Regions from separate parts of the Caballeronia grimmiae genome, predicted to be linked through region 1. Evidence: predicted binding sites of a transcription regulator. Region 1 holds the regulator's gene; the other holds the start of a gene.
What was found. Region 1 encodes FliA, which starts transcription of late flagellar genes. Its sites were predicted from a motif close to CTAAAGTTTNNNNNNNNNNNGCCGNTA; they were not measured.
Positions count from the first base shown of each region.

Region 2: a site for FliA is predicted at 13,057-13,083, ahead of flgM (flagellar biosynthesis anti-sigma factor FlgM). Genes of this name have one in related genera too.

Region 1 covers NZ_CP084271.1:101,973-116,601, reverse strand. The annotation lists gene gcvT (glycine cleavage system aminomethyltransferase GcvT) at 1-644, opposite strand, end outside; glycine riboswitch at 760-893, opposite strand; glycine riboswitch at 912-1,006, opposite strand; gene LDZ21_RS00525 (hypothetical protein) at 1,068-1,916, opposite strand; gene LDZ21_RS00520 (oxidoreductase) at 2,037-3,083, opposite strand; gene LDZ21_RS00515 (UvrD-helicase domain-containing protein) at 3,312-5,399, shown strand; gene LDZ21_RS00510 (c-type cytochrome) at 5,509-6,402, opposite strand; tRNA gene LDZ21_RS00505 (tRNA-Arg) at 6,686-6,761, shown strand; gene LDZ21_RS00500 (RNA polymerase sigma factor FliA) at 7,491-8,222, opposite strand; gene LDZ21_RS00495 (MinD/ParA family ATP-binding protein) at 8,243-9,160, opposite strand; gene flhF (flagellar biosynthesis GTPase FlhF) at 9,153-10,877, opposite strand; gene LDZ21_RS00485 (hypothetical protein) at 10,896-11,078, shown strand; gene LDZ21_RS00480 (thiamine pyrophosphate-binding protein) at 11,128-12,819, shown strand; gene LDZ21_RS00475 (PepSY domain-containing protein) at 12,897-13,160, shown strand; gene LDZ21_RS00470 (cytochrome b/b6 domain-containing protein) at 13,181-13,702, shown strand; gene LDZ21_RS00465 (branched-chain amino acid ABC transporter substrate-binding protein) at 13,822-14,629, opposite strand, start outside.
Region 2 covers NZ_CP084273.1:741,294-755,922, forward strand. The annotation lists gene LDZ21_RS22640 (molybdopterin-dependent oxidoreductase) at 1-760, shown strand, start outside; gene LDZ21_RS22645 (pentapeptide MXKDX repeat protein) at 820-1,068, shown strand; gene LDZ21_RS22650 (methyl-accepting chemotaxis protein) at 1,168-2,970, opposite strand; gene LDZ21_RS22655 (Crp/Fnr family transcriptional regulator) at 3,239-3,973, opposite strand; gene mmsB (multiple monosaccharide ABC transporter permease) at 5,011-6,165, opposite strand; gene mmsA (multiple monosaccharide ABC transporter ATP-binding protein) at 6,194-7,705, opposite strand; gene chvE (multiple monosaccharide ABC transporter substrate-binding protein) at 7,819-8,880, opposite strand; gene LDZ21_RS22675 (hypothetical protein) at 9,821-9,982, shown strand; gene LDZ21_RS31210 (methyl-accepting chemotaxis protein) at 10,216-11,910, shown strand; gene LDZ21_RS22690 (response regulator) at 12,500-12,946, shown strand; gene flgM (flagellar biosynthesis anti-sigma factor FlgM) at 13,113-13,403, shown strand; gene LDZ21_RS22700 (helix-turn-helix transcriptional regulator) at 14,068-14,629, opposite strand, start outside.

The DNA of each region.
Region 1 (14,629 bases):
AGCGCCTCGACGTGCGTCGCGGGAACGACGATTTCGAAGCCGTCCTCACCGGTATAGCCGGTGCGCGCAAGCATCAGTTCGCCGTATTCGGTGGATGGAAACGTGACTGCGTTGAACGGCTTGATGTCCTGGGTCGCGGCGCGCGTGTCCGGCAGCATTTGCCAGACCTTCTCGCGCGCGTTCGGCCCTTGCACGGCGATGATGCCGAGATCGCCGCGCGGCGTGATCGACAGGTTGAAGCCGCCTTCGGCGTTCAGCTGACCGAACCACGCGATGTCCTTGTCCGCCGTGCTCGCGTTGACGACCACGCGGAAGTTCGTTTCGGAGAAGTAGTAGACGATGAGATCGTCGATCACGCCGCCGTCGCTCTTGAGCAGGCACGAGTAGAGTGCACGGCCGGGCGTCGTCAGCTTGTCGACGTTATTGGCGATCGCGTAGCGGAAGAAATCGCGGACGGCGTCGCCCTGGAAATCGACGACGCGCATGTGAGAGACGTCGAACATGCCGGCGTCGGTGCGCACGGCGCGGTGTTCGTCGATCTGCGAACCGTAGTTGACGGGCATGTCCCAGCCGCCGAAATCAACCATGCGCGCGTTGAGCGCGAGGTGAGCGGCATGCAGGGGCGTGTGTTGGAGTGCAGTCATCGGGGCCTCGGTTCGCGAAACAAGAAAGGCCACGCAGCGCGGTTTGCCTGTGGAATGCGGCTTCGCTCGCCGCCCGATGCGGCATACGAAGCGCAACCACGATGCAGTTGCGATGCGTGACCCCTCTGTCCTCGGTACCTGAGAGATTGCGCGGACTTCGGCGTGTGCCGATGGTCCCTCGCGCGCCCCTTCGGTGGGCAACTGGCTTTTCGTTCGACGAAGCCGTTGCCGCTCTCCAGAGTACGGAGGATTCGATCCTCCGACGCGGCCGGTCCTTTTGCCTGAGAGTTTGCGGGTGTGCCCCTTCGGCGGCGCGGCGCTCGCGGTGCGTTTGCACGACGACGGCCACGCGCTCTCCCGACGCGTGCGGCAGAATTTACGCGAGACGCTGACCGATGTCAATTTGGGCAAAATGGCTCGGCGTCACGCGTACATGTGGTAATCGCTTCGCAGGCAGGCTTGGAGATCCGGAAAAGTGATGCTGCGCGAAAAGTGCGTGGCCGTTAGCACGCCCAGCCCGTACGTGTTCAGAAACTGCCCACAACGTCCGCCGCTGGGAATCACGTTCGGTATGGGCTCGAACGTTTCCAGCAGACGATTCGCCTGCAACGCTTCCGCAATCGCGAAAAAGAACGACTGATTGCCGATGTAAAGCGACGCCTTCGCGATCTGGTCGCAGACATCGAGCGCATGACGGACAGGCGCGTAATCGACGGCCAAGTCTGGAAAGCGCGCGCGAAACGCGGCAAATTCGCGCTCCAGTCCGACAAAACCGATGCGCAAGCCCAGTTGCGCAAGCACGCCATAGTCGATGGCGACGTTCACGTAACGCTCGGATCGGCTGATCAGAATGTCGTATTGAACTGACGCCGACGCATCGCTCGGCGCGAGCCAGCGGCGCGGCGACTCGGCGAATACCGCAAAGGCCTTGAAGTAATTGTCCTTGATATTGCCCTTGACCAAATCGATGGCGCCGCAACGCACGCCATCGAAGTCAATCGCTCCGGCGGGAATCTCGTGCGATGGCACGAAATGGCACCCGTCGATGTACGGCTGGATGCAAAGCAGCGGCGCGAGGAAATCGAACAGGGCGCGGCTCACCATTTGCGCGCCGCCGGTGTGCTTCATCTCCGGCGGATACGCCGTCACGTTGTCGCTCGGGACATAGACCGCGATTTTCGTCGCGCCGACGCGGCCGGCCAGCGCCTGCATCGCCGGAAGCGCATAGACGATGTCTCCGAGATGCCCGGAGTGGCTGAAATTCACAACCATGATTCGTACCCCGACGGCGTGTTCGCGCAGCTAAATGACGGGATTTTAGATGGCCGGCCCGGCCGCGTCTTGCAACATTGTGTGAATGACGAAGCGCGATTCTCAAGCGGCGGCTGCGCGTTAGACGAGCCGCGCGAACGGCATCCGCATGCCCGTTTCGGCGCTTTGCGCGGCGAGTTCAATGACCGTCATCGTATCCACCGCATCCTGTGGCGTCACCGGGAACGGCTTGCCATCCAGCACCGACGCCGCCAGCGCACGATAGAACTCCACATACGCGCCATCGCGCGTGGCGAATTCGTGGCGCAGATCGTGGTCGCCATCCACTTCGCGCAGCAAACCCGGCGGATTCTTGCCGAAGCCCGCGTCGCCGGGGCGCAGTCCGGAGCGCAACTGATCTTCCTGTACGTCGAGGCCGGTCTTCACATAGCTGCCGCGCGTGCCGTGGATCGTGAAACGCGGCGGCTCCAGCGCAGCGAGCGCGCTCGCATGCAGGACCACTTCCTTGTCCGCATAGCCGAGCACGAGATGCACGTAATCCGGCGCGTGCGCGTGATCGCGATGCGCCTTCACGAAAGCCGTCACCGTCTGCGGCGCGCCGAAAAGCGCGAGCGCCTGATCGATCAGATGCGGCCCCAGATCGAACAGCAAGCCGCCGCCGCGCGCCGCTTCCTCGCGCCAGCGTTGCGGCACTTTGGGACGGAATCGATCGAAATGCGATTCGTAATGCGTGATGCGCCCGAGCCGCCCGCTCTCGATGAGCGCGCGTGCCGTCATGAAATCGCCGTCCCAACGACGGTTGTGAAACGGCGCGAACAGCAAGCCGCGCTCGGCGGCAAGATCGGCGAGCGCGCGGGCATCCGCTGCGCTGAGCGTCACCGGCTTGTCGACGACCACGTGCTTGCCCGACGACAGCGCGCGGCGCGCGAGGTCGAAGTGCGTATCGTTGGGCGTGGCGATGACGATGCACGCGATGTCGTCGATGGCGACGAGCGCATCGAACTCGGCGACGATCTGCGCGTCGGGATAGTCGGCCTGCGCGCGCTCCGCCTGGCTCGTCGCGATGGCCGTCACGCTCGCGCGGCCGCAATGCTCGATGACGGGAGCGTGGAACGTCGCGCCAGCGAGGCCATAGCCCATCAGGCCGACTTTCAGTGCTGAACTCATTGTGGGCATCATCCTGTTCGTATCGAGCAGATATTGTGGCACGCGGCCAAACGGCGGCAACCGTAAAGCGAACGAGGGCCAAAACCCGCCGCGTTTTATCGTGTTAACATCGCGCTCTCGAATTTCCCGCGCGCATGAACAGTGTGCCGCCAGGCAAATGCTCGCAGTCCATTAGCGGCGGTGTTTTTTACCGGTTGCCGCTCGCCTCACTCTCCAAAGTCCAGAACGATGTCCGCAGGTCTCAACGCCGCACAAAGCGAAGCGGTGCGCTATCTCGATGGTCCCTGTCTCGTGCTCGCCGGCGCAGGCAGCGGCAAGACGCGCGTGATCACGCAGAAGATCGCGCATCTGATCGAAGGCCGTGGCTTCGAGCCGAAGCACATCGCCGCGCTGACCTTCACGAACAAGGCCGCGCTCGAAATGCGCGAGCGGACCGCCAAGCTCCTCGAAGGCAAGACGCTGACGACGCCCGGCAAGGAAGGCCGCAAGGTGCCGGTCAATCAGTTGACCATCTGCACGTTCCACTCGCTTGGCGTGCAGATCATGCGGCAGGAAGCGGAGCACGTCGGGCTGAAGCCGCAGTTCTCGATCATGGATTCCGACGACTGCTTCGGCATGGTTCAGGAACAGCTCGGCACCACGGACAAAGGACTCATCCGCAAGGTGCAGTCGATCATCTCGCTGTGGAAGAACGCGATGGTCTCGCCCGATCAGGCAGCCGTGCTCGCGAACAACGAGGACGAGCATCAGGCGGCGATCGTGTATCGCAGCTATGCCGCGACGCTGCACGCGTATCAGGCGCTCGATTTCGACGATCTGATCCTGCGCCCCGCGCAACTTTTCGCGGAGAACGAGCAGGTGCGCGACAAGTGGCAGAACCGCTTGCGCTATCTGCTGATCGACGAGTATCAGGACACCAACGCCTGCCAGTACGAATTGCTGAAACAGCTCGCCGGGCCGCGGGCGGCGTTCACCGCCGTCGGCGACGACGATCAGGCTATCTACGGCTGGCGCGGCGCCACGCTCGAGAACCTCGCGCAGTTGAGCACGGACTTTCCGAAGCTGCACATCGTCAAGCTGGAACAGAACTATCGCTCGACGGTGCGCATTCTGACGGCGGCGAACAACGTCATCGCCAACAATCCGAAGCTCTTCGAGAAGAAGCTGTGGTCCGAGCACGGCATGGGCGACACGATCACCGTCACCGGCTGCAACGACGAAGAGCACGAGGCCGAATCCGTCGTCTTCCGGCTCTCGGCGCACAAGTTCGAGCGGCGCGCGGCGTTCCGCGACTACGCCATTCTGTATCGCGGAAATTTTCAGGCGCGCATCTTCGAGCAGGTGCTCCGGCGCGAGCGCATCCCGTATGTGCTGTCGGGCGGGCAGTCGTTCTTCGATCGCGCGGAGATCAAGGACATCATCGCGTATTTGCGGCTGATCGCGAATCCGGACGACGATCCCGCTTTCATCCGCGCCATCACGACACCCCGGCGCGGCGTCGGCAACACGACGCTCGAAGCGCTCGGCGCGTTCGCGGGCGCAGCGAAGGTGTCGCTGTTCGAGGCGGTGTTCATGGGCGGCATCGAGGCGCGGCTGTCGGCGCGGCAAGTCGAACCGCTGCGCACCTTCTGCGAATGGATACGCCGGCTCTCGGACCGCGCCGCGCGTGATCCGGCGACCGAAGTGCTCGACGACATGATGGAAGCCATCCACTACGAAGCCTATCTCTACGATGCCTTCGACGAGCGGCAGGCGCAATCGAAGTGGCAGAACGTGCTCGAATTCTGCGAATGGCTGAAGCGCAAGGGCACGAAGCCGGAGGCATCGCCGGAAAGCGAGCAGACCGGCTACGACACCGCCGATGGCCTCGCCGACGAGGGCAAGAATCTGCTCGGGCTGATCCAGACCGTGGCGCTGATGTCGATGCTCGAAGGCAAGGACGAAGACCCGGACGCGGTGCGGCTTTCGACGGTGCATGCGTCGAAGGGGCTGGAGTATCCGCACGTGTTTCTGGTGGGCGTCGAGGAAGGCATCATGCCGCATCGCGGAAACGCGGACGACGACAGTCCGGTCGACGATGCGCGCATCGAGGAAGAGCGCCGGCTGATGTACGTGGCGATCACGCGGGCGCAGCGAAGCCTGCATCTGAACTGGTGCAAGAAGCGCAAGCGCGCGCGGGAGACGGTGGTGTGCGAGCCATCGCGCTTCATTCCGGAGATGCTGCTCGACGATGCGCCGCCGCCGACGGCGGAAGAAGCGCCGTTGTCGCCGAAGGACCGGATGGCGATGCTGAAGGCGATGTTGCAGAAGAGCTGATAACTTTCCGCATTTGACAAAAAGCCCTGCGACGCTTCAAGCGTGCGCAGGGCTTTTCATTGCGACACCGGACGACAGCAGCCGGCTCACGATACCGCTAGCCGCGACGTTACTTCGACGCGTTCACCATGTAATCGACGGCCGCTTTCACATCCGCGTCCGGTGCGTTCGATCCGCCCTTCGGCGGCATCGCGCCCTTGCCGTGGAGCGCGTAGTTGTAGACCGTTTCCATCGGCTCCTTGAGGCGCGGCGCCCAGGCGGCTTTGTCGCCGAACTTGGGCGCGTTCAGCACGCCTGCCGCGTGACACGCCTGACAGACCTGTTCGTAGAGGGCCTTGCCGGCCTGAGCGGCGTCCGCGCTTTGCGCACCCGCAGCCGGCGCGGATGCGGTTTGCGGCACCGATGCGAGCGCCGCGAGTGCGGCTGCGGCCTGTGCGTTGTCCGTCGCGCCCGATGCGCCGGACGGAGCAGACGCCGCAGCCGATGCACTTGCCGCCGCTCCCGATGCAGGTTGCGCCGGTTCCGCGAACTTCGCGCCAGCGTTGTTCGCCATGTAGACGACGGCGCGCGCGATCTCGAAGTCACTGTAATCGTCGGGACTGGCGCCGCCGCGCGGAGGCATCGCGCCTTTACCGTTGAGCGCGTTGTGCAGCAGTGTGTCGTAGCCTTCGCTGATGCGCGGGGCCCATGCGCCGGCATCGCCGACTTTGGGTGCGCCGGCTGTGCCTGTCGCGTGACAGGCGGAGCACACGGCTTTGAACACTTCTTCGCCGGTTTTGTAGACGCGGGGGGCGTTGGCGTCGCGGATATCGACTTTCGCGGCGGGCGCGACGCGCTCTTGCACCGAAGCGTCGATGTTCGTGCCCGCGCCGGTGCGCGTCGAGGTATCGACGTAAACGGCGAGCAGGATGATGATGGCGACCGGGATGCCGAACCCCGCGATGATCGCCGCGATGAGTTGGCCGGGTGTCCTGATCGGAGCTCCGTGGGGTGCTTCGCTCATGCTTGTCTCGTCTCCCGTTTTTTGATTGAGTCGGTTCAGACAGCGTGACGGCTACCGCTTCGCCCTTGCGTCGTCAAAGGCACGGTCGATTATAGACGGAACGTTTAACGGAAGGCGGCGGGGCGGCGAGGCGGGTGACGGGCGTTTACCCGCAGTTCGAGGGTGCTGGATTTTGCGTTGAAGCGCTCGCCGTGGACGGATGTTTGAAAAACAGGTATCCTCTCGGATTCGCATGAGTCTTGCTGTCGCCTTTCGGCATCCCGCAAGCAAGGCTCCCGCCGATGCGCCCGTAGCTCAATGGATAGAGTACTGCCCTCCGAAGGCAGGGGTTGCTGGTTCGATCCCAGCCGGGCGCGCCATCATCATCGCTGAAGCAGAGGTCGATCGCTTCAAGCGCGCTTCCTGAATCAAGGCTTCGTGCTACCGCTCGCTTCTCCGCTTAAACAGTCGGGCCGAGACTCAACGCGGATGCGCCTATTTGCCGTTGCCTGGCCAATGTCGCCAAAAGGCGTGCAGAATCAAGACCGCATTCAAACGAGAGAAGCAAGGGTTGCTGCCGACTGCCGACTACGGCATCTTGGCGGCGGGAAGTGCATCGCATTCCCCTGGCTCTTTTTGCAACTTGCTTACCGCTACGCAACCGACAGTAGCCCGGACTGGGCTCACGCTGCCTGAGCTTCGACAATCGCGGCGTTGAGAGCAGTCTGCTGCCTGAATCATCTGTCGCGTTGAGCCGGGTCTGGGTCAATCTCGCGAGCAAAAGCGCGGCTCTCGATACTCAGCCGCTACCGCAGTCATCGCCCATGAAAGCTTAAGGCTCACTCCTCGCAGATCAGCCAAGCCCACGCGGCAAGAATTCATTCCGCGATATGCGTTGCTGACGTGCGTTTCCGCTACGGACCACCGAGATATCAGGCTCATCCCAGAAGACGACGAGTCTCCGCGCCATCCCCCGTAGCCAATCGCGCCAAACACCACGTCATCGACGACCAAGCGTCAGCCAACCAGCGCCAAAAGTTGGCATCTCTAACGGTGCGCGGGGCCGCAGGAACGAAGCGACATTGCACCGTCCCCGCAGTTCAGCCCCCTCAAGCCTCCACCCCCGTCCACTCCTGCTCCCGCAACTTCGCCCGCAGCCTCGCCACCGCCTGGCTATGCAACTGGCAAACCCGCGACTCGCTGACTTCCATCACCGCGCCGATCTCCCGCAGATTCAACCCGCGCTCGTAATACAGGCTCATCAGCAGCTTCTCCCGCTCCGGCAGCCGATCGATAGCCTCGATCAACGCGCCACGCAGGCTGTCATCGAGCAACGCCGAAAGCGGGTCCGACCGATCCACACAATGTCGATCCAGGAACGGTTCGTCGTCCGCCGAGCGGTCGAAGTCTTCGTAATAGATCAACTGGCTGCCGTGCAAGTCCTGCAGCATCGACTGATACTCGTCGAGCGGCAGCTTCATATGCTCGGCGATCTCCGTCTCGCTCGCCGAACGGCCAAGGCTCTGCTCGACCTTGTGCACCGCCGATTCCACTTCGCGCGACGTCTTGCGCATGCTGCGCGGCAGCCAGTCGTTCGCGCGCAGTTCATCGAGCATCGCGCCGCGAATGCGCTGGCTCGCATACGTCTCGAACTGCGCACCCTGATCTTCCTTGTAACGGCTCGCCGCATCCATCAGGCCGATCATGCCGGCCTGAATCAGATCGTCGAGGTCGACGCTCGCCGGCATCTTGGCGACGAGCTGCAGCCCCAGCCGGCGAACGAGCGGCGCATAGCGCGTCAACACGTCGGACTGCGAGAGTTTGCCTTGGGCGTTGTACATCTGGGTCACCTTTGTCTTGATCACATCGACGCCGTGCTGCTCAATGCATGGCCGGGAAACATCGACGCTCTTCGCGCCACTTCCCGCCCGCCCTTGTCAGACTCGCCATCCAAAAACTGCATTTCGTTTTCAACTTCAGCATCACGCCCAGCCGGCGTGGAACGCATCGGCCAGTGCAGAAGCTCGGCCGCAATCTGGCGATAGTCGCGCGCCGCAGCCGTAGCCGGAAACGCCTCCACCACCGAACGCGACAGCTCCCTCGCCCGAGTAATGCGCGCATCCTCGGACACATACCCCGCCTGCACGAGCGCCACCGCCAGATACCGGCTCGCCACGCCCGACAGGTTGTCGAACGCGACCGCCGCATCGGCCGGGTTCTGCACGTGATTGATCAGCACGCGGAACTGGCCGATTGCATGCGCGTAGTGCAGACGCTTCATGCACGCATACGCCTCGGTGATCGCCGGCGCAGCCGCCCGCGTGACGATCAGGAAGTCATGCGCCTGCGCCGCGAGCGACGACAGCGCGCCATGCCGATCCAGTTGCGTATCGATCAGCACGATGTCCGCCGGTCCGTCGAGCAGCGCGCGGCACTGCGCGGCGTCGTGACTCACGCGCTCCTCGCGGGGCGCGGCGATCAGCGAAAAGCCGAGCGGCGTGCGCGTGACGACTTCCTGCAACGCGTGACGGCCGGACATCACCGCACTCATCGCCTGCGATCCGGAAAGCCCCGCCATGCGGCTCACCGATGTTCCGTTCTGCCGCTCGTCGATGACGAGCACATCCTTGCCATGCACGGCCAGCGCCGCGCCGAGATTCACCACCGCCGACGTGCAACCGATGCCCGCCGGTCCGCCCGCGACCGCCACCACGCGCGAGCCTGCACGCGTCAGGAGCCGTCTCAGGCCTTCAGCCTGGTCGAGGACGAGCTTATCCAAAGCGAACCTCATGGAGTTCAGCCGCGGCACGCGCGGACAATGCGGACAACAGCGCCGGCACTTCCTCGTCCTGCGGCACGAACGGCGAACCGTCGCGCGGAATGCAGAACGCGCTCTTGATCAGGAAACGCTTGGTCGCCACGTAAAGGTTTTCCGGCACCTTCTGTCCGGTCGATACGTAATGCACCGGCAGCTTGTAGCGGATGACCGTATCGAGCACGCCGCCGAGGTTCGTCGCTTCATCGAGCTTGGTCAGGATGCAGCCCGCGAGCGGCGGCTGATCGGCCGCGCTCTTGTAGGCCTGCACCACTTCATTGAGCGTGTCGCCGTGGCTCGTCGCGTTCAGCAGCAACAGGCGCTGCACCGGATGACCCGCGCCGCACAGCATCGAAATCTGATCGGACACGGTGCGATCGCGCTGGCTCATGCCGATCGTGTCGATCAGCACGATGTGCTTGTTGCGCAACTCCGAAAGCGCGAGTTGCAGATCGGCCGCGTCCTTCACCGCGTGCACCGAGACGCCGAGAATCTTGCCGAAAATGCGCAACTGCTCGTGCGCGCCGATCCGGTAGCTGTCCGTCGTCAGCAGCGCGACCTTGCTTGCGCCGAAGCGCATCACGCAGCGCGCGGCGAGCTTCGCGGTGGTCGTCGTCTTGCCGACGCCCGTCGGGCCCATCAGCGCGAACACGCCGCCACGTTCCATCAGCGCGTCTTCGCTCGCCATCACCGGCAGGTTCGATTCGAGCACTTGCTGCACCCATTCGAGCGCGTGCTCGGCGTTTTCCATTTCCGGCATGTTGTCGATGACCATGCGCACGAGTTGCGCGGAGAAGCCCGCGGCGAACAGGTGCTTGGTCAGCGCGGCGTTGCTCGGCATGCGGCGCTGGCGATCGCCCCACAGCAGGCCGGAGAACTGTTCTTCCATCATCGAGCGCATCGACGACAGCTCGTTCATCACCGTATCGTTGACGACCTGCTCCATGCGCGCACGAATCGCCTCGGTGACGACAGCCGCCGCATTCGCTGGCAAGCCTTCGAACGCACCTTCAGGCGATGCCGGCGATGCTTCCGCTTGCGGCGCGCTTGCGTTGATCTTCTGCGCGGCGCGGCGTGCGGCGACTTGCGCGGCTTCGCGCGCCCACTCGGGCGTGTCGACCTTCGGTTGCGCGGCCTGGCGCAGCGGGTAGTTCGCCGTCTCCGGCTTGTCGGCGGCTTGCGCTTTCGGCGCCACCGGCACGCCCATGCCGCGTGCAATTGCCGACGATGCCGTCAGCGGACGATTCGACGGCGTCGCGGCCTGCTCGGCGATGCGTCGCGCATGCTCGATCAGCCACGGATTCGAATCGGCCATCGTGCGGGATGCTTCGTCGGCGAGTGCTTCGTCGGCTGCGTCGGCATCGGCGTCGGGCTTCGCGCCGAACACGGACGAGAACACATCGCCGCTCGCATACGGATTCGGTGCGGCGTGCTTTGCCGCAGCGGCTGCTGCCTGCGCCAGCGCGGCGCGCGGTGTGGCGCTCGCGAACGTCGCGGGCGCGGCCAGCTCTTGCGATTTCGGCGAGATCGACGCGATATCGCTATCCGCGCAACCGGCGATCTCCACGGAACCATCGTCCAGCGTACGGTTCGACAGCACGATTGCATCGGGGCCAAGCGCTTCCCGAACCTGTCGCAGTGCGTCGCGGCTGTTCGCGCCAATGAATTTACGGATGTTCAAACTTGCCCCCGATGAGGAATGACTGCGATCTTTGCGAGGCGGGCGTCGCCGGATGTTTCGACGTGTCCGCTTTTCAGTGAAGCCATTATTGCGAAGAAGCGCCTGCGTCTATCGCTGGATAAGGGGTGTGAAAAAGGGGTATTTCGGCTGATGGAGCAGATCGCGGTAAAGATTCGGCTCGCCGTGCCGACCACGGCGTAAGCTATAGGGCGCTTTTCTGCCAACCTGAACCGACAGGAGACTTTTACGCATGGCGTCCGATGTTTCCCCCGCTTCCACTCAAACCACCGGCGCGCGTCTCGTCGTCGATGCGCTCGTGCAACACGGCGTCGAGCGCGTGTTCTGCGTGCCCGGCGAGAGCTTTCTTGCCGTGCTCGATTCGCTGCACGACGAAACGGACCAGATCCAGACCATCGTGTGCCGCCACGAGGCGGGCGCGGCGAACATGGCCGAAGCGGTCGGCAAGCTGACCGGCCGGCCCGGCGTCGCGATCGTCACGCGCGGGCCGGGCGCGACGCACGCATCCATCGGCGTGCACACCGCGTATCAGGATTCGACGCCGATGATCCTGCTCATCGGCCAATGCGCGCGCGACCACATGGATCGCGAGGCGTTTCAGGAAATCGACTATCGGCGCATGTTCGGGCAGATGGCGAAGTGGGTCGCGCAGATCGACGATCCGCGCCGCGTGCCTGAATACATGAGTCATGCGTTTCACGTCGCGACGGCGGGGCGTCCGGGTCCGGTCGTGCTCGCGCTGCCCGAGGACATGCTGACCGAAGCCTGCGATGCCGCGCCGGCCGCGCCGCGCTATCAGCGTGTGGCGGCATCGCCCGCGCCGGCGCAGATGGAACGGCTACGCGACATGCTCGCCAATGCGAAGAAGCCCTTCGTGATCGCGGGCGGCAGCGGCTGGACGGAAGCTGCCACACAGGACTTCGCGCGCTTCATCGAGCGATGGCAGTTGCCGGCCGGCTGCGCGTTCCGCTTCCAGGACACGCTGAACAACGAGCATCCGAACTATGCGGGCGATGTCGGCCTCGGCATCAATCCGGCGCTCGCTGCCCGCGTGCGCGACGCCGATGTCCTCTTCGTGCTCGGCCCGCGCATGGGCGAATCGACGACGGGCGGCTACACGCTGCTCGATATCCCGAAGACGAAGCAGACGCTCATCCACGTGCATCAGGGCGCGGAAGAGCTCGGGCGCGTCTATAGCGCGGATTTGCCGATCGTGTCGGGCATGCCGGAAATCGCGTCGATGCTCGCGGCGCTCGAACCGCCCGCCGCGATCGCATGGACGGGAGCCGCCGAGGCCGCGCACGCCGCGTATCTTGAATGGCGCAAGCCCAGGCCGATGATGGGCGATGTCCAGCTTGGCGAAATCATGCGCGCGCTCGCCGAACGGCTGCCCGCCGATGCCATTCTCACGAACGGCGCGGGGAATTACGCAACGTGGCTGCATCGACACTATTCGTATCGGCACTTCCGCTCGCAGGTCGCACCGACGAGCGGCGCGATGGGCTACGGCGTGCCCGCCGCCATCGCCGCGAAGTCGCTGTATCCGGATCGCACGGTGATTGCCTTCGCCGGCGACGGCTGCTTCATGATGGCGAGCCACGAAATCGCCACGGCGATGCAGTATCGGCTGGCGGTGATTTTCGTCGTCGTGAACAACGCGCAGTACGGCACGATCCGCATGCATCAGGAGCGGCACTATCCGCATCGCGTGCATGGGACGGGGCTGACCAATCCGGATTTCGTCGCGTATGCGCGCGCGTTCGGGGCGCATGGGGAACGCGTCGAGACGACGGACCAGTTCATGCCCGCGTTCGATCGCGCCGTGGAGTCCGGGCTGCCCGCGCTCATCGAAATCCGCATTCCACAGGATCAGAGCACGCCGGCGGCGACGCTGGAGCAGGTTCGTCAGCAAGGCAAGCGTTGACCGCCAGCTTTCGATTTGCTTGCTCTTAACCCCCGGTGGCAGTAGAGTAATTCGCTCCAAATTACTGGGGGTTAGCGATGCTCAAAATTCTTGCGGTTGCATTGGCGCTAGGCTTCTCCGGTGCGGCGTTCGCGAAAGCGGACTGCACGGCGCATCCGAAAGGCGAGTGGATGAAGGAATCGGATGCGAAGGCCAAGATCGAGTCGCAGGGCTACAAGATCCGCAAGTTCAAGGTCGATGGCAACTGCTACGAAATCTACGGTCGCGACAAGGACGGCAAGAAAGTCGAGATTTACTACGACACCAAAACGCTCGATGTCGTGAAGTCCGAAGTCGACTGAGCACGCTGTTCGTCATGTCGATGCGCGTAAAGGTCTGGGACATCTGGGTCCGGCTGACGCACTGGGCGGTCGCGGGCATCGTCGTGTGGAATCTTTTCGGGCCGACGGATTCCACGCATCGGCTGCTGGGGTACATCGCGGCGGGACTCGTGGTCGCGCGCATCGTGTGGGGGTTCATCGGCTCGACGAATGCGCGCTTCTCGGCGTGGTGGCCGACACCGGCGCGTCTGCGCGAATACTTCCGCTCCCTCGCGGCGGGCCGGCCGCTGCATCATCAATCGCACAATCCGCTCGGCGGCTTGATGGCGCTCTTCCTGTGGCTTCTGATCCTCGCGCTCGGCGTGTCGGGATGGCTCATGCGGCTCGATACCTTCTGGGGCGAAGACTGGCCGCAGCAGATTCATACGTGGCTTTCGCTCGTCATCGAGATCTTCGCTTGCGTGCATATCGCCGCGGCCGTGCTGATGACCGTCTGGACGCGTGAGGAACTCATTCGCGCGATGGTGACGGGGTATAAGCGGGTCAATAAGCCGTTGGAATAGCCGTTTGGCGGCGCGGTCAGCCGTTTGCCTGCAAAATTCAAACGGCCACCTCAATGCAAAACGGCCCGGTCGCTTACGCGAACCGGGCCGTTCCAACACTCAAGGCGAAAGCCTAAACCTTACTTGCCGCCCACGCTCTGCAGCGTCGTCCACTTGCCGCCGACGACCTTGTACAGCGTGATGCCGCCGTTCTTCAGATCGCCCTTGGCGTCATACGACAGATGCTTCGCCGTCACGCCTTGCATGTCGGTCTTCGCGAGCATCGGCAGGTACTTTGCCGGGTCCGTCGAGTTGGCCGCCTTCATTGCGGTGAACATGGCCATTGCGCCGTCATAGGCGTACGGCGAGTACGTCTGCACTTCTTCGTTGAAGCGCTTCTTGTACTTCGCTTCGTATGCCGCGCCGCCCGGCATTTCGTTCATCGGCAGGCCAGCCAGCGATGCCACCGTGCCGTCGGCCGCGTCACCCGCGATCTTCAGGAACGTGTCGGTCTTGACCATTTCGCCGGCCATCAGCGGAGCGCGGAAGCCCAGCGTCTTCATCTGCTTGGCCATCGGGCCGGCTTGCGAATCGGCGCCGCCGTAGTAGACGAGGTCCGGGTTCGTCGCCTTGATCTTCGTCAGAATCGCCTTGAAGTCGACAGCCTTGTCGTTCGTGAACTCGCGATCGACGATCGTGCCGCCCGCCGACTTCGCCGCCTTCTCGAACTGGTCGGCGAGACCCTGGCCGTAGGCCGTGCGGTCATCGACGATGGCGATCTTCTTGACCTTCAGGTTCTTCACCGCGAACTCGCCCGCGACGGAACCTTGCTGCGTGTCCGACGTCATCATGCGGAACGTGGTCTTGAAGCCCTGCGTCGTGTATTCCGGCGCGGTGGCCATCGCGATTTGCGGAATGCCCGCGTTCGCGTAGATGCGCGAAGCCGGA
Region 2 (14,629 bases), on a different replicon from region 1:
GCGAATCATGACGATCGATCGCGCTTCGCTACTGGCGGACGCGCGCCGCGAACTCGACATGCCTTCGAGGCGCCTCTTCGGCAAGCGCTTGCTGACGCTGGGCGGACTGTCGCTGTTGACGGGCTGCTCGATCAGCGATGGAGATTCGGTCAACACGTTCCTCACTGCCGTCTCGCGTTTGAACGATCGCGCGCAGGCGTTGCTGTTCGACCCGACGCGCCTCGCGCCAACCTACACCGAAGCAGAACTCACGCGTCCGTTCCCTTTCAATGCGTATTACGGCGTAGATGAAGTGCCGCGCGTCGACGGCGGCGACTACCGCCTGAAGGTCAGCGGACTCATCACGGGACAGCGCGTATGGACCCTGCCGCAGCTTTACGCGCTGCCGCATGCCGAGCAGATCACGCGGCACATTTGCGTCGAAGGCTGGAGCGCGATCGGGCGTTGGGGCGGCACGCCGTTCGTGGAGTTTTTGCGCCGGGTAGGCGCGGATACGACAGCGAAGTACGTCGGCTTTCGCTGCGCCGACGATTACTACGAGAGTATCGACATGCCGACCGCTCTGCATCCGCAGACGCTGCTCACGTTCGAATACGACGGCGAGCGCTTGCCCGCGAAATACGGCTATCCGATGAAGCTGCGCATGCCGACCAAGCTCGGCTACAAGAACCCGAAGCATATCGTCGAGATTTTTGTCACGAACACATACCCCGGCGGGTATTGGGTCGACCAGGGCTACAACTGGTTCGGCGGCTCTTGATTGCTGGACCGGTTTTCTGCTTTCTTGCGTTCCTACTTTCAACCCGAAGGAGATGTGCCATGAAGCGACTGATGACAGCATTGTTTGCAATCACCATGACGTTCGCGACGTCCGCTGCGTTCGCGCAAGCGAGCGGCGCGATGTCCAACGGTGCAATGTCTCATGACGCAATGAGCAAGGGCGCCATGTCTCATGACTCGATGAGCAAGGACTCGATGTCGCATGACACCATGAAGAAGAGCGGCAAGATGAAGAAGCACGATTCGACGGGCATGGACCACGCGGCTTCGGGTGCGATGTCACAGTAATGAGGCGAAGGGCCGGGCGCGTGCGGCCGGCCCTTTCACTCGTGTGCTATCGGGCTAGAGCCGCACATTGCACGCTGAAAACAGTACTTCGGTCGCGCCTTACGCTACGCGAAACTGACCAACGGCGCTCGCGAGTTCGTTAGCTTGCGTTTGCAACGCCGAAGCGGCGGCCGCCGACTGTTCGACCAGCGCCGCGTTCTGCTGCACCATTTCATCGAGCTGCGCGACCGCACGGTTGATCTCCTGAATCCCGCGCGTCTGTTCGTCTGCCGCGTTGGTTATCTCGCTGATGATCGTGGTGACGCTCGACACACGGCCGACGATCTCGGTCATCGTCTCGCCTGCTTGCTGAACCAGCGACGCACCGGTCGATACGCTGGTCACGCTTGAATCGATCAGTTCCTTGATCTCCTTCGCTGCCTGCGCGCTCCGTTGAGCGAGCGTTCGCACTTCGCCTGCCACGACAGCGAAGCCGCGGCCATCCTCGCCTGCACGTGCTGCTTCGACAGCGGCGTTCAGCGCAAGGATATTCGTCTGGAAGGCGATCCCTTCGATCACGCCAATGATGTCGCTGATCTTCCCGGATGCGCCTTCGATCTCCTGCATCGTCGAGACGACGTCCGAGACGACCGCGCCGCCCCGCGATGCTGCGCTCGCTGCGGTGGTCGCGGTCTGATCGGCCTGCCGGGCTGCGCTGGCCGATTGCGATACCGTGGACGTGATCTCTTCCATCGATGCAGCCGTCTCCTCAAGGCTTGCTGCCGCGGATTCGGTGCGACGCGACAGATCATGATTGCCGGAGGCGATCTCATTGGCGGCGTGACGCACGGATTCACTCGTGTCGCGGATCTGCACCATCACGCTGTTGATCTTGCCGACGAACGCGTTGAACGAGCGGGCGATCTGCGCGACCTCATCGTTGCCATTCGCAGGCAGGCGCTGCGTCAAGTCTCCGCTGCCCGAGCCGATGCCCTCCATTGCGTCGCGCACCTTGGCGAGACCTCTGAAGGCCACGCCCGTGACGGCGCCGATAACGGCGGCGGCGATTGCGGCCAGCACCGCAAGTGAGGCGATCGATGCAACCAGTAGCGATCGCATTCCCGCTGTCGCTTCCGACTTGTCGAGCGCAACGAGCGTCAGCCAATCCGTTCCCGGCACTGCGCGAGTACGTATCAGCTTCGTCGCACCGCCGACGGTGGCCTCGATGGCAGCCGGCTGTTGCCCGGAAGCCGAATTGATGGCGTCCTTCGTCAGTTCGGCGGCGACGTCCGTCGCGGGTTTGAGCGTGAGCTTTGCATCGGAGGCGGCGACGATATTGCCGCTGCGGTCGACGAGCATGCCGAAACTGGCGGGTGTCGGGTGGATCGATTTCACGTTTGCAACGACGCTGTCCATCGCCACGTCGCCTGAAACGACGCCCTTCACTGCGCCGTCGCGAACGATCGGCGCAGCGAAGGCGACCACGAGCTTGCCGGTGGTGACGTCGACGTAGGGCGGCGTAACCACCGGCTTTCCGGCCTCGACCGCCTGCTTGTACCACGGCCGTCCGGTCGGGTCGTAGTCGGGAGGAATGCCGTTGGAATCAGAGAACTTCGCCGTTTTGTCCGCGTAGCCGACATAGACGTTCGTGAAGCCGCCTGCGGACGCGACCTGCTTGAGAAAGGGCACCGGGTCAGCACTCAGCGCGGCGTCTTCGACCGAGACGATCATCTGAGTTTTCGATGTGACCCATTCCTCGATACCCGCCTCGTGGCCGGTAAGAACCGCCGCAAGGCTGTTTTCGATGGATTCGCTGTTGTAGCGATGAGCGACGCCGTAGTTGACGCCCGTATTGACCGCAAGTCCGGCAACGACGATGGCGACGGAAGCGGCAAGGACGCGACTGCGAATGGAAGAGAACATGTAAGCCGTATGAGCCGTGGAAGATCCGCAATGGCTCAGTTAACGACAGATGCGGCGCGCTCTTGATGGCGTTTCGCGTACTCGGTTGCAACTGGTGGCGCCGGCTCGACGCCGCGTAGTTCTGGCCGGAACGCTCGCCAGCGTGGTTGCGGGGGCATCCGGTCGCCGGCGCCCCGCAAGTCGTGCTTCTCGTTCTCTCGATGATGACGCCCAGTCGCGGAGGATCGCTTCTGCCGATTCCCCACTGGGCGTCAGGCAGTCGCTCCGGTCACGCGAACTCCTCGGCCTGACGCGCTCGCGGCAGCATCCGGTCAAATTCACGCTTGACGATGCCGTAGCATTCGCACGAACTCGCCTCCAGTGCGCCGCGGTCGAGCACCTTGATGCAGCCGCGGCTGTTATGGATGAGCCCTGCGTCGTGCAACTTCCCGGCTGCCTCGGTGACGCCTTCGCGACGCACGCCCAGCATGTCAGCGATGATTTGCTGCGTCACTCGCATTTCGTTCGACCCGGTGCGGTCTGACTGAATCAGCAGCCAACGGCAGAGTTGCTTGCTCAGCGTATGGTGACGATTGCAGGCAGCGGTCTGGGCGATCTGCGTCAACAGCGCCTGCATATACAGCAGCGTGATGCGCCGAAGAAGGTCCGAACGGCCGAAGTGATTGCGCAGGGCGCTTGCGCTCATGCGATACGCGGACCCCGCGCCCTGGACCTGAACGCGCGTCGGCATCGTATCGCCGCCCGTCAGTATCGGCACGCCCGTCATTCCCTCGCGGCCTACTGCGGCCACCTCGACGCAACCACCATCTTCCATGGTGTGAAGCAGAGTGATGACAGCCGTAGTGGGGAAGTAGACGTGATGAATGCGTTTGCCGGAATCACAAAGCAGCTGTCCCGCTCGTAATTGAACGAGCTCCAGATCGCACGCGATGGCCTGCCATTCATGCGTAGGAAGCGCGCCTAATAGGTGATTTCCGTGAAGGTCCGACTGAAGGGTCAACATACTCTCTCGTTGGTCTATGCGTTTTTACTTTTGCTTCTCCGGCTCGCACTTCATCCGCGATTGCGCTGAATGCGCTGAAGTGTCGATCCGGCCCCCGCACGCTGGCGCTGTCCGCTTGCAGACAGTGCTGGTTATTTGTTGTGTGCTTGGTCATACATAAGCGAGAGTCGTGCCAAAGTTCATACGAGCCGACGAATAAAATTGCAAATCGTCGGGTTTGATTCATTCATGAAACCCTAAATGGACGGCTTCTATGGCCGGGTTAACTTATTCCGTGGCATGCGCCAAATGTTTAACGTTTGCGCTGTCCGTCTGATCGATCACTTCTCTCGAACTCGGGAGCTTCCATTGGCCAGCGCGCCCAGTTTGCAAAACGTTGCAGGCAGGAATCAAAAACAGGCGTTCGGAGCGACTCGTGAAAGCGGCAGTCAGCCGGCCAAGCGACTTCCGATGCGCAAAATCGCACGAGGCTAGAGAAACTTGCACGGTGGCGAAAATCTTGCGCGTGTTCGACCGTCGCTGGCGTCGGCTCGGGCACGCCTGTGTCTGTCGCCAACGGCTCGACGACCGTCCAGATGAGCAAGAGGGCGAGCTTCGGCCCCACGTGGGATTTCAACGCCGGTGGCACATGGGGCATGCTGCCGAATGCGACGCATCCGATATTGAGGTGGCAGGTCGCGCGGTAGGTCGCGTTACTGAGGTTGAGTCGTGACGCTGACACTCGCCACGCAAAGTCAGTAGCAGGCGATAAGTCAGCGGCTTGGCATATGTACAAAGGCGCATAGACCGCTAAGCGGTCCACACGTCGCTTGTAAGCGGAGGCGGGCGGCATGACCGCTACCCAGCGTGCGGCGCCGTCCGCGGACTCACGGCAAGCTGCCGGACAGTCGCGATGGGTGAGAAAGCGATCCGCGAGATCGCTTCCTCGTGCGCGGCACGCCACTGACGAACCTGCCGTCCGGCGCTTCCCGGCATGGAGACCGTGCAGGTTCGGATATTTGCTCCCGGAGTGGCAAAGGACGTGTCGTCGTACCCAGTCAGGCGCGGTTACGGTTGTAGACATCCAGAAACACCGCCGCCAGCAAGACCATCCCCTTGATCACTTGCTGGTAATCGATGCCAATGCCCATGATCGACATGCCGTTGTTCATCACGCCCATGATGAAAGCGCCGATCACCGCGCCCACCACCTTGCCCACGCCCCCGGAGGCCGATGCTCCGCCGATGAAACAGGCTGCGATCACATCGAGCTCGAAGCCGAGGCCAGCCTTCGGCGTTGCCGTGTTCAGGCGTGCCGCGAAAATCAGACCTGCCACCGCCGCCAATACTCCCATGTTCACGAAGGTCAGGAAAGACAGGCGCGCGGTATTCACGCCCGACAGACGCGTCGCCTTCTCGTTGCCGCCCAGCGCATAGATGCGGCGGCCGATCGTCGTGCGATTGGTCACGAACTGGTAAATCAGGATCAGTACGGCCATCAGGATCAACACGTCGGGCAAGCCCTTGTACGTGGAGAGCAGCCAGCACAAGTACGTGACGGCTCCCGCGAACAATATGTTCTTCATGGCGAAGAACGCGACCGGTTCGACGTCCATGTCGTGTGCCTGTGCCTTGCGGCGTTTGCGCACCTCCGCCGCGACCAGCCCCAGCGCCAGGATGATGCCCACGATCAGGGACAGCACCCGGAAGTCCGTGCCGCCGAACGGATCGGGCAGAAAGCCGGTACTGATGCGCTGAAATGACAGTGGGAATGGGCCGACCGATTGGCCTTGCAACAGCGCCAGTGCGAGTCCCTTGAAGATCAGCATTCCTGCCAGCGTCACGATAAACGACGGAATGCGCGCGTAAGCAACGAACCAGCCCTGCGCAGCACCAATTAACGCCCCCACCAGAAGCGTTGCGATGATCGTCGGTACCACGGGCCATGAGTACTGCACGATCAGAACCGCAGCCAGCCCGCCGATAAAGCCGCTGACCGATCCGACAGACAGATCGATGTAGCCGGCCACGATCACGAGCAGCATGCCGAGCGCCATCACAACGATGTAGCTGTTCTGCAAAACCAGATTGGTGATGTTCAACGGCTGCATCAGCACGCCGTCGGTCTGGTACTGGAAGAACCCCATGATGACGACCAGCGACAGCAGCAGGCCGTAGTCGCGCAGATTGTTCTTGAGAAAGCCGAGTTTCATGAAATGGCCTTGATTCGATGTATATAGATCACGCATGACCGGCGTTCACGATTGCGCGCATGATGCGCTCCTGGCTCGCTTCGTTTCGATCGAGCTCGACCACGAGCCGACCCTCGTTCATCACATAGATGCGATCGCACATGCCAAGCAGCTCCGGCATTTCGGAAGAAATCATCAGAATGCCTTCGCCCTTGCGCGCCAGCTCGTCGATGATTGTGTAAATCTCGTATTTGGCCCCGACATCGATGCCTCGCGTGGGTTCATCGAGAATCAGGAGACGCGGCTTCGTAAACAGCCACTTGCTCAGCACGACCTTCTGCTGATTGCCGCCCGAAAGATTGACCACCGGTTGCTGAATGCCGGAACTGCGGATGCGCAACGATTCGCGATACCGCTGCGCAACCCTTGCCTCGGCGTGTTCGTCGATTACACCGTGACTGGACACTTCGGCGAGGTTCGCAAGCGACACGTTCTTGCGGATTTCCTGCTCGAGGATCAGGCCGTACCCCTTGCGGTCCTCTGTCACATAGGCAATGCCATGCTTGATGGCCTTGCCTATGGTCGATACATCCACTGTCTGGCCGTCGATCAGCACCTGCCCGCTAATCCGTCTGCCATACGAGCGCCCGAAGATACTCATGGCAAGTTCGGTGCGACCCGATCCCATCAGCCCCGCGATGCCGACCACTTCGCCCTTGCGTACGTTGAGATCAATGCCCTTGATGACCTCGCGCTCGGAATACTGTTCGTGGAACACGTGCCAGTCGCGTACTTCGAAGATCACGTCGCCGATCTGCGGCTCGCGCTGCGGATAACGGTGTGCCATGTCACGGCCGACCATGCCGCGAATAATGCGATCCTCGCTGACCTCGTTTGCGGCGCAATCGAGCGTCTCGATCGTGCTTCCGTCGCGGATGACGGTGATCTGATCCGCGACCTGTGTTATCTCGTTGAGCTTGTGTGAAATGAGGATGCAGGAAATACCCTGTGCCTGGAGTTCCAGCAGCAGTTTTAGCAGCGCCGCGCTATCGGTCTCGTTCAGGCTCGCAGTGGGTTCGTCGAGGATCAGCAGCTTCACGCGCTTTGATAGCGCCTTGGCAATTTCCACCAACTGCTGCTTGCCGACGCCGAGCTTTCCGACCGTCGCATCGGGCGACTCATTCAGACCGACGCGCCGCAGCAATTCTCGCGTGCGCTTGTGCGCCGCATGCCAGTCGATCACGCCGCGTTGCGCCAGTTCGTTGCCAAGAAAGATGTTCTCGGTGATCGAGAGCATCGGCACGAGTGCCAGTTCCTGATGAATGATGATGATGCCGCGCTCTTCGCTTTCGCGGATGTCCGCGAAGCGTTGCTCCATCCCTTCGAAGTGGATTTCCCCTTCGTAGGACCCGTGCGGATACACGCCGCTCAGCACCTTCATGAGAGTGGACTTGCCTGCGCCATTCTCACCGACGACCGCATGGATTTCTCCAGCCTTGACCGTCAGATTGACGTTATTGAGTGCTTTGACACCCGGAAACGTCTTCGTGATGCTTCGCATGGACAGGATGATCTCGTCCGCCACGCCGTCTCCTGATTTTTGATGTTGTGCAGGGTCCGCTCGCCGGAGCACGCGTGACGTCTCCGGCGACAGACTGGGATCTCGATGTTGCCTTACTTGACCTGCGCTTCCGTGTAGTAGCCGCTGTCAACCAGGATCGGCTTCCAGTTGGAGCCGTCCACCAGTACCGGGTTGAGCAGATACGACGGGACTACCTTCACGCCGTTGTTGTAGGTCTTGGTGTCGTTCACCTCTGGCTGCTTGCCTTGTGCCATTGCGTCGATCATCGCAACCGTCACCTTGGCGAGCTGGCGCGTGTCCTTGAACACGGTCGAGTACTGCTCGTTGTGCAGAATGGACTTGACCGAAGGAATCTCGGCGTCCTGCCCGCTGACGATCGGGCACGGCTGCTGAGCCGTGCAATAGCCCACACCCTTCACCGACGAAAGAATGCCAATGCTCAAGCCGTCGTACGGGCTCAGCACGGCGTCGAGCTTGGCATTGCCGTAGTAAGCCGACAGCAGATTATCCATACGGGCCTGTGCGACGGCGCCATCCCAGCGCAGCGTACCGACCTTGTTCATTCCAAACTGCTTGCTGCGCACCACCAGCTTGCCGCTCTTGATGTACGGATCCAGCACGCTCATCGCGCCGTTATAGAAGAAGAAGGCGTTGTTGTCGTCGGGCGAACCACCGAACAGTTCGATATTGAACGGGCCTTTTCCCTGTTTTAGACCTAGCTTGTCAACAATGGACTGCGCCTGCAGCACGCCGACCTTGTAGTTATCGAACGTCGCGTAGTAGGCGACATCGGGGGTGCCCTTGATCAGGCGATCGTATGCAATGACCTTGATGCCGGCATCGTGCGCTTTTTTGAGCACATCGGTCAGGGTGGTCCCATCGATTGCAGCGATCACCAGCACCTTCGGCTTCTTGGTGACCATGTTCTCGATTTGCGCGAGCTGATTGGGGATGTCATCGTCGCCATACTGGAGATCGGTGGTGTAACCGTTCGCCTGCAGGTACTTGACCATGTTATTGCCATCGGCAATCCAGCGCGCGGACGACTTGGTCGGCATGGACACGGCAACCAGCCCCTTGCTGTCGGCATGGGCAAGACCGATCATTGGCAACGCCATGACCGCAATTAGGGTTTTCAAGAACAGACGTTTCATCGGTATGTCTCCTTCGGTATTTGGATGAGTGCCGCTCTGGCCGCGGTCCAGGCGATCGTATTGTTAAAGCACCGCGGTTTTAATTCTGACTTGCCGGTGACGGGCCCGTCTATCCGTGGTCTCGATGATGAAGCGAACCCGGCCTCCTCAAGCCCAAGTTCACGCGCACCCGTATTCGGTACGAACTCATCGTGCGCGGAAGACCCGGGCGACATTAAGAAGACGCATTCGCCGCGGCCCGCAAAGGCCCTGTCGGCCGGCGCCCGGTTGCTGTTCACATATTGGGCGGCACTTCACGCCGGCCGGGGTTTGTTGGGATAGCCCCTTTGACGCCGCTGAGCCTGCGCCCTTTGATGCAATTCGTGTCTCCCGCTCCGGTCTCGTTCGTTTTGATTTTTGGCCCTCAGATGGGTTGGAAGCAAGCTTACGTGCAGCGTTAGCATGCGTCCAATATAAAAAAACCTCGCATTGATATCATTTTTGGTATCGCCCAACGGGTCTTCCTCACCGCTGCACTGGAATCGGCTAGTCCATTGCGGGCTAGACGGTGGGCTTGTGTGCGGCTGGATGCGTATAGGTATCCTCGCCGGGGAAGGGGTGAGCCGGCGGCTTGGCATCCCCGCCAACGAATGTCCGGTCTCAACCTTTGTAGCCGCCGCATGAAAGACGCGTTGACGTACGGCATGAACGTACCATGCCGGCTGTGGTCCGCCGCAAGGGTTCGCTAGGCATGCGCGTCGGATATCACGCCTCCCTAACAGTTTGACGCAGGCGGGTAGCGGTGCGATGGTTAGACAAGCCCACTAGGTTGCTCACCTGCTCCTTGGTCTTGCCTGAGACGATATGTCGGAGGCTGTAAGTGTTCCTAAGCACGTGCGGGCTCTCGCCGGTCGCATCGAAGCCGGTCCTTCCAAGAGCAGCACGCAGGCATTTCAACATCGTGCCCGTCAGCATCGGTTTTACTGCTGCGGTCGCGATGAACAACCATTGTGTCGTGCTGTGCACTGATTGCTTCGTCGCGCGATGTGAGGCCGGTGCTTATCGAGAAGACAGTCGGTCGGTCGTCGGCGACATCGAGATCATCGACCATCAGTTGCCCTGACTCGGCCGCTGTCACTCCAGAGGCGAGAAAGAGCGCGATTGATTCGGGCACATTGCCTCCTTACAGCCAGAACACTCTTTCCGTGCCAGGCTACGATCAGCTTGCGTCCGTTTTCGTGGTTGAAAGTATTCAGATGTCGCCAGTGCAGCCGATAAACACTTGCCCCCTTCGTCACAAGAGACGGGGACAGCGCGATGTGTGGCATCGCTTCCGTTCGTACCAGGCAAAAAACGATGATGACTGTAACTATCCGGGCGCGCATTGCCCTCACCATGACGTTCTTAGGCGTTTTACTTTGCCTGTGCGTAGGCTTGGGCCTGCTCGGAATGAACGCGATAAACGCCTCGGCGAAAGATATAAGCCTCAACACGTTGCCGTCGGTCAATGCGCTGGGCCTTTCTGACGTCTACCTCGGACGAGCACGCCTTTCGCTGGACCGCTACGCGCTCGCCCCCGATTCGCCTGACGCCAGTACACTGCGCGCGCGCGCCGACAAGTTCCTTGCCGATTCCGACGACTGGTACAAGAAATACGACGTCATCCCGCGCAGCCCCGACGAAGACGTCCTCGCGAAGGAGGTGGTCGCTGCGCGCGCAGATATGCGCAAGCAGGTCGAAGCATTCGGCTTGGCCATCGAGAAGCGGGAGCAGGCCGATATCGCCCGTCTGGCGATGAAGGACCTGCCGGCCGCCTACAATCGTGCAAGCGACGCCTTCAAGAAGCTCAAGGAGTTTCAATTGACGGACGCTGCCCGTCAGGACGTCGAGAACGATAGCCGCGTCGCGACTCTGCGGACGTGGGGCATTCTCGCTCTTGTTTTAGGCATTGCAGCCGCCGTCTCTGGCTGGTTCTTCCTCCGCCGCGCGATCATGACGCCGCTGGCCGAAGCACTCACACACTTCGAACATATTTCATCGGGCGATCTGACGCGCCACGTTGCGATCAAGACGCACGACGAGATGGGGCAGTTGCTCGCCGGCATTGCCACGATGAAGAGCAAGCTGGCGGACACAGTCGGCACCGTGCGCATCAGTAGCGAAGCAATCGGAAGCGCGAGCAAGCAAATCGCGGCCGGCAACACCGACCTGTCGTCACGCACCGAACAGCAAGCTGCGTCGCTTCAAGAAACGGCTTCGAGCATGGAAGAGCTCACGTCGACGGTGAAGCAGAATTCCGAGAACGCGAAGCAGGCGCGTGGCCTTGCCGACAATGCCAACGCCGTAGCCAACGAAGGAGCCGCGATCGTCGGACAGGTTGTCGAGACGATGGCTGGCATCGAGCAAAGCTCCGGGAAGATTGCCGAGATCATCGGCATGATCGAAGGCATCGCCTTCCAGACGAACATCTTGGCGCTCAACGCGGCGGTCGAAGCGGCGCGCGCAGGCGAGCAAGGCCGTGGGTTCGCGGTGGTCGCCAGTGAAGTCCGCAGTCTTGCACAGCGATCATCAGCCGCTGCAAAAGAGATCAAAGGATTGATTGAAACCTCCGGCGACCGAGTGCAAGCGGGTACGGAACTCGTCGCGCAGGCAGGGGAGACCATGCAGCGCGTCGGCACAGCCATCCAGCGTGTCACGGACATCATGGGCGAGATTGCCTCGGCGTCAAACGAGCAGAGCCGCGGCATCGAGCAAGTCAATCAAGCCATTTCGCAGATGGACGAGGTGACGCAGCAGAACGCGGCGCTCGTTGAGGAAGCAGCCGCAGCAGCCGGCTCTATGGAAGATCAGGCGAAGCAACTGTCCGCAGCCGTCGCCGTGTTCCGGACTGCCCAAACGCTCTCCGTCGCAGCGACGAACAAGTGCACGCCGCAGATTGCGCGTCCGTCGACCCCCAGGAAGTCGCCGACGATGACGAGAACGGCAAAGCCAGCGATTGTAGCCGCGCAGCCCGTCCATGCGGGATCCGACGGCGATTGGTCGACGTTTTAAGCCTGGAGCATGTTCGTCATGCCGCCGAGAAAGCAGCCGCTGACACTGGGGGTGCCCACTGCCGAAGCTCTGCCTTGTAACGATGACGCTGAAGGCGAACGCCTGATCCGTTGCGAGGTTGATGACATGGTCAAGCAGCTGCATGAGCTTCGGCGTCGGCTGGCTGGCATAGAAAGCCGCATCTCACAGAAGGCAATCGAGTCCGTCATTAAGGCTTGCGTCGAGCTGGACGGGTTCCTCCGATCGGATGGCGCCCAGGGAACAGAGTAGGGACCGCTCATCAGTGGGACGCGCTGGCCGGTCGGTGCATTCCACGGCACGCTGGCAGCAACGTCTGGTCAATCGCCCGCAACGCCAGCCGCATGACGACGTACGACCACTATAACGAGTCACACCCGCACAGCGCCCTGAAATACCGCTCGCCTCGTGAGTTTCGTCGGCAAGCAGTTTCTCCAACCTAAGCGGGACCGGGTGTCCGGTTATGCGGGGGCAAGTCCACTCCGCTTGCTTGCACATGGCGTGATCGTGTGCGGCAGGGCTTAAGGGTTCGCGGTATTCAAACACAAGGAAAAAGGGAAGGGTTTCACCGATGATTCATGCTGATAGGCGCTTGTTGGTAGTCGATGATATGGCCACCATGCGCAGTTTGATTCGGAAAATGCTCAGGGCGATCGGCTATCCGGTCATCGAAGAAGCAGAGGATGGGGTAGCTGCGCTCGAGAAGCTCAAAGCGCAGCATTTCGATCTGGTGATTACTGATTGGAACATGCCCAATATGGACGGGCTCTCCCTGTTGCACGAGATCCGCAAATCCGAGGATGTGGCGCACCTGCCGGTACTCATGGTCACGGCTGAAAAGAAGCGCGAAAACGTACTAGCGGCAATTCGCGCCGGTGCTAACGGCTACATTGTGAAGCCGTTCTCCGAGGCGGCACTGGCCGACAAGCTTGCCCAAGTGCTTCCACTTCCGGTCAGCTCCGTCCCGACAGATCGTGGCACTTCTGTGTTCGGCGCTATCTTCAACGCGGCCACGTAACTCGATGCTCACACTTTGTTTCAATTTGTTGCAAATGCGTGAGATCCTCGCGGGATAAGGGTTTTGCGCACTTGCCGCAGTGGTCGGGGTGCCGCGCGCCCCGTCGCATGGTAAAGATTTCAACCCTCGCACCGTTAAGGAACTCATGCAAGCGAGGAGCGAAACCATGAAGATCCAGTCAAACAACAACACCGCCATGCCGGAACCAATCAACGTCCAGCGTGCAACGAATGAAAGGGACTACGCCATGACTCCGCAGCATGCCGACGCGATTGCCGCGGATAGCTCGACGGTCAGGCTTTTGTCGACTTCCACGTTGCGCGCGTCGAGCGCGACCGATATCGATATCGATAAGGTCGCTTCCGTTAGAGCCGCCCTGCGTGGTGGTACATACAGTATCGATTCGGGTCGCGTGGCCGACGGGATGCTCGGTTTCGCGCGCGATCTACTGCAATGACCAAAGGCCGTCCCGCGTGCGTAAAGAAGTCGGGCGCCAGTGAGAGCTACAAGCGAAGCTCGCGCTGGGCCAAAGCAGATACATCGCCTCGTTCTGATCGGGTGTCGGGCTTCGCGGCCCAACGGTCTCTCGTCGATGGAAATTATGGAGTGACAAACGTAAGCGAGAACGCGGCCGCGCGGGCGGATTGAGAAATCGCCCGTGGACGTGGCGCGCTCGCCAGTAGTTGAGCGCTTGCCCAATGTCCGTGTTCTCCGTTCAGCGATTTAAGACAGGCCCGCAGTTCTTCCCGGCGCGATCCGGGGGTTGCTAGCTTGGACCAAGGGCGTTGGCTACCTCATCATCCGTTCTTGCAGCCAGGATCGACACTTCGCTAGTGGTAAGAGCGCGTTCGGGTCGGTCAGCCGCCAGCTTGCCGCCGGCGCAAACACCGACATCTGTAAATAGCCAGAACACGACATTTGAACTTGGGACCTACAAACGAAAATGCGCTAATTTATATTATGTAAAACGTACTCAGAGTTGACGAAGATGAGTTCCGCGTTTGACAAAACCGTCTGTCGTTTCGGCTTAGAGAACCGCCCGCCGTCGAGTTCATCATCCATAAAGAACTCGAACACAAGCCGCAACCCGCGCGCGCTCCACGCCAGCGCAGCCCCACCGCTCAAACGCCGTCCTTCATCTCCCGCAGATGTTTGTAGACAGTCGCGCGCCCCATGCCGAGCACCTTGGCGACATAGTTCGCCGAACTCTTGCCCTTGAACGCGCCCTGCGCGTGCAGCGCCTCGACAAGTTCACGCCGATGTTCGCGCGTGAGCGAATTCAGCGCGATCTGCCGCTCGCGCAGCCAGCCGTGCAGAAACGTGTTGATGCGCTCCTGCCAGTCGTCTTTGAAAAGCTCGACGGGCTGCGCGACGACGCCCGCGCCGCGCAGGAACAGTTCGAGCGTCGAACGCATATCCTCGAAAGCCGCGATGTTGAAGTTGATGCACATCACGCCGGCGGCGTTGCCTGCATCGTCGAACAGCGCCGTACTCACGCAGCGCATGCGGCGGCCATCCCAGTTCAGCTTCTCGTAGGGACCGACGAGCCGGTCGCGCGCGGTGTCCTCGACATCATCGAGTGCGGAGTCGTCGCCGATCTCGCGCTTCGACAGATTGTTCGACAGATATGCGACGGTCTGATCCGACAGATCGTGGATTACGACTTCGGCATAGGGAAAGAAC